2 regions of the Rhizobium sp. BK289 genome follow, and region 1 is predicted to be linked to the other one. Evidence: riboswitches for the same ligand, from Rfam matches in the RefSeq annotation. Region 1 holds a riboswitch; the other holds the start of a gene.
The links. Region 1 has a riboswitch for S-adenosylmethionine ahead of FHT84_RS12315 (O-succinylhomoserine sulfhydrylase). Riboswitches for the same ligand answer to the same signal wherever they lie in the genome.
Positions count from the first base shown of each region.

Region 2: linked by a shared signal. The riboswitch ahead of metA (homoserine O-succinyltransferase) and the one ahead of FHT84_RS12315 (O-succinylhomoserine sulfhydrylase) in region 1 are both predicted to bind S-adenosylmethionine.

Region 1 is NZ_JACHZO010000005.1:300,261-302,458, forward strand. It holds gene FHT84_RS12315 (O-succinylhomoserine sulfhydrylase) at 1-772, opposite strand, end outside; SAM riboswitch at 816-894, opposite strand; gene FHT84_RS12320 (2'-deoxycytidine 5'-triphosphate deaminase) at 967-2,061, shown strand; tRNA gene FHT84_RS12325 (tRNA-Gly) at 2,120-2,193, shown strand.
Region 2 is NZ_JACHZO010000003.1:363,224-365,421, reverse strand. It holds gene FHT84_RS07940 (VWA domain-containing protein) at 1-457, opposite strand, end outside; gene metA (homoserine O-succinyltransferase) at 461-1,387, opposite strand; SAM riboswitch at 1,435-1,512, opposite strand; gene FHT84_RS07930 (MoxR family ATPase) at 1,789-2,198, opposite strand, start outside.

The DNA.
Region 1 (2,198 bases):
GCAGCGTCTCGATGCCCTTCAGCAGCGTCCAGGCGGTGAAGGGAGACATGGCCGGGCCGGTATGGCGGAAATAGTCCTGCAGGTTCTCGTCGATCCACTGCTTGTCAGAGAGGATGACGCCACCGAGAGAACGGCCCTGGCCGTCGATATGCTTGGTGGCGGAATAGACGACGATATGGGCGCCGAGTTCCAAAGGCTTCTGGAAAAGCGGCGTCGCGAAGACGTTGTCGACCACGACCTTTGCGCCGATCTGATTGGCAAGCTTGGCGACGGCGGCAATATCGACCACTTCCAGCGTCGGATTGGTCGGGCTTTCGAGGAAGAAGAGCTTGGTGTTCGGGCGGATGGCCTTTTCCCAGTTCTCGGTGAAGCGGCCGTCGACCAGCGTGCATTCGATGCCGTATTTCGGCGCGAGCGTCTCGACCACCCAGCGGCAGGAGCCGAAGAGGGCGCGGGCAGCGACGATATGATCGCCGGCCTTCAGCTGGCAAAGGATGGCGGCGGAGACGGCGGCCATACCGGACGCGGTGGCGCGAGCATCTTCGGCGCCTTCCAGCGCGCACATGCGCTTCTCGAACATGTCGTTGGTGGGGCTGCCGTAGCGGGCATAGATGAAACCATCCGTCTCGCCCTTGAAGCGGGCTTCCGCCGCTTCCGAGGTGTCGTAGACGAAGCCCTGGGTCAGATAGATTGCTTCGGAGGTCTCGCCGAATTGCGAACGGAGCGTTCCGCCGTGAACGAGCTGGGTTGCGGGGCGCCAAGTCTTGCTCATGCCATCACCACTTTCAAAACAAAAAAACCGGTCGCAAAAGCAGACCGGTTCAACCCCGGTCTTTTTAGCCATTTGTTTAACGTGGCTGCAAGCCGACCGGCCAAATCACCACGGGATAAGTTGCAATACTGCCGTTGACGGCTTGCGTCAATTCCCCGAGTTTGGTTTTGTCTGCGGCAAATTATGGATGAGGCATGATGGCTCGCAATACTGGAATCTTGGCCGATCGCGCCATCGCGGCGTTGTTTGAAACGGGGCGGCTGACGAGCGAGAGAGAACTGGACGTCGATCAGATCCAGCCGGCAAGCCTTGACTTGCGGCTCGGTTCGCATGCCTTCCGTGTCCGCGCCAGCTTCATGCCCGGCCCGTCGCATCTGGTCGCCGACAAGCTGGACCGGCTGAAGCTGCATGTTGTCGATCTCTCCGAAGGCGCGGTGCTGGAAACCGGCTGCGTCTATATCGTGCCGCTGATGGAGCGCCTCGACCTGCCTGAGGACATGTCGGCCTCCGCCAATCCGAAGAGCTCGACCGGCCGTCTCGATATCTTTACCCGCGTCATCACCGACCGGGCGCAGGAATTCGACAAGATCCCGGCCGGCTATTCCGGGCCGCTCTATCTCGAAATCAGCCCGCGCACCTTCCCGATCGTCGTTCGCCGCGGCTCGCGCCTGTCGCAGATCCGCTTCCGCGTCGGCCAGGCCCTGCTCACCGAGCCGGAACTGCTGGCGCTGCACGAAACCGAGACGCTGGTCGCCAGCAAGAAGCCGAATATCACCGGTGGCGGCATCGCGCTGTCGATCGATCTTGCCGGTGATAAGGAAGGGCTGATCGGCTATCGCGGCAAGCACCACACGGCCGTCGTCGATGTCGACAAGAAGGCCCAGCACGATATTTTCGATTTCTGGGAACCGCTCTACAGTCGTGGCCGGACCGAGCTGATACTCGACCCCGATGAATTCTACATCCTCGTCTCGCGCGAGGCGGTGCATGTTCCCCCGCATTTCGCCGCCGAAATGACGCCCTTCGATCCGCTGGTCGGCGAATTCCGCGTCCATTATGCCGGCTTCTTCGATCCCGGCTTCGGCCATGCCCCGGCCGGCGGCCGCGGCAGCCGCGCCGTGCTGGAAGTGCGCAGCCACGAAGTGCCCTTCATCCTCGAAGACGGCCAGATCGTCGGCCGCCTGATCTACGAACACATGCTGGAACAGCCGAGCAGCCTCTACGGCTCCGGCCTCGGCTCGAATTACCAGGCACAGGGCCTGAAGCTATCGAAACACTTCCGGCTCTAATCGATAGCCGACCGGCCTTGACACAGGCCGGCAACTGTTGGACATCTCAGGGTGTCAGGCGGGTGTAGCTCAATGGTAGAGCAGCAGCTTCCCAAGCTGAATACGAGGGTTCGATTCCCTTCACCCGCTCCAGTTCC
Region 2 (2,198 bases), on a different contig from region 1:
GATTGTAGCCGTAGGCGCCGAAGGGCGAGGTACCCGCCGTGCCGATCCATTTCGAGCCGCCCTGATGCCGGCCCTTCTGTTCTGCCAGCCGCTCGCGCAGCGTCTCCATCAGCTTGTCGAAGCCGCCGAGTGCCTCGATCTGCCGTCTTTCCTCTTCGGTCAGGTGCCGCTCGGCAAGTTTGCGCAACCATTCCTCGGGAAGGGCGGTCGGCTCCACCGCTTCTCCATCGGCATTGCCGCCGATCACCTCGACGCCGCGAAAGTAATCGGCGAAGACCTGGTCGAAGCGATCGATGAAGCGCTCGTCCTTGATGAGTGTTGCGCGGGCCAGATAGTAGAAGGCCTCGACGTCATAATCGGCAATCCCTTCTTCCATTCCTTCAAGCAGCGACAGGAACTCCCGGAGCGTCACCGGAACCTTCGCTTCCTTCAGCTTCAGGAAGAAGGGAATGAACAAGCCTCAAGTCCTTTCCTGGCCGATCTCCTCCAGATCATACGGCGTGGTCTGGTAGATCTCGTTGATCCAGTTACCGAAGAACAGGTGCGCGTGGCTGCGCCACCGGTTTTGCGGGGGAATTTCGGGATCGTTATGCGGGAAGTAGTTATGCGGCATCTTGATCGGCACGCCCGCATTCACATCCCGGAAATACTCGTCCGCCAGCGATGTGGAATCATACTCCACGTGATTGAACATGTAGAGCCGGTTGCAAGCCTGTTCGTGCACGAGACAGACGCCCATCTCGCTCGAGTCCATCAGGATTTCCAGGCCAGGCACTTTTTCGATGTCTGTGCGGCGCACTTCCGTCCAGCGGGACACCGGAATGGCGAAATCGTCGGAGAAGCCGTTAAGATAGACCGAGGAGGGCTTCAGGTTCTGGTGGCGATAGACGCCGAACGCCTTTTCCTTCAGCGTGTATTTCGGCACCTGGTGGAAATGGTAGATCGCCGCCATTGCGCCCCAGCAGACGTTCATCGTCGAATGGACATTGGTGGTCGTCCAATCCAAGATCTCCTGCATCTCGTTCCAGTAGGTGACGTCCTCATATTCCAGCAGCTCGATCGGCGCCCCGGTTATGATGAAGCCGTCGAACTTGCGGTGCTTCACCTCTTCCCACGTCTCGTAGAAAGCAAGCAGATGCTCCTGCGAGGTGTTCTTGGCCTTGTGGCCGCCAACGCGCACCAGCGAAAACTCTACCTGCAGCGGCGATGCGCCGACCAGGCGCGCCATCTGGACCTCGGTCTTGATCTTGTTCGGCATGAGGTTGAGCAGCCCGATCTGAAGGGGGCGGATATCCTGACGGAACGCCACCGTTTCGGTCATCACCCGCACACCCTCGCTCTGGAGGGTCTCAAACGCGGGCAGCGTATCGGGAATCTTGATGGGCATTGTTTCACTCGCCAAATACAAAAAAACCGGCCGCGATAAGAATCGCTACCGGTCCGCACGCGGCCCTTTAGCGACTTATTTAACGTGGCTGCAAGCCGGCCGGCCAAATCACCACGAGGGAAATTCAATAGACCTGACATTTCCGCGGGTCAATGGGCTAACTCCAAGTGTAGGGGCCGCCTCTCCCTTCGAGGCTCTGGCCTTTACGCTGACGCTCAAGACCAGGGCACCTCAGGGTGAGGCAGAGAGGGGTCCGCGCCAAGACACAGGAGATCAGACCTCACCTGAGGTGCGCAGGCTGAAAGCCGGAGCCTCGAAGGGCGAGGGCGGGTGATAACCCCGTTGTCTGTCGGAGAAGGCTTCTGCAGTTTTGTGGGCAGAAAGCGCAGCATCCGGCTGAATCATTTCCCTTGCCCCCGCGCCATGAAGGCCAGTCGTTCGAACAGATGCACATCCTGTTCGTTCTTCAGAAGCGCGCCATGCAGTTTCGGTAGCGCGTTCTTCGCATCGGCACGCAATGTTTCCGGATCGATATCGTCGGCAACCAGCAGGCGGATCCAATCGAGCGCTTCGGAGGTGGACGGCTTCTTCTTCAGCCCCGGTACGTCGCGGATTTCGAAGAACTGCGTCAGCGCCGCGCGGACGAGCGTCTGCTTGATACCGGGATAGTGAACCTCGACGATGCGCGTCAGCGTCTCCATGTCGGGAAAGCGGATATAATGGAAGAAGCAGCGGCGCAGAAAGGCGTCCGGAAGTTCCTTCTCGTTGTTCGAGGTGATGATGACGATCGGGCGGACGGCGGCCTGGATGG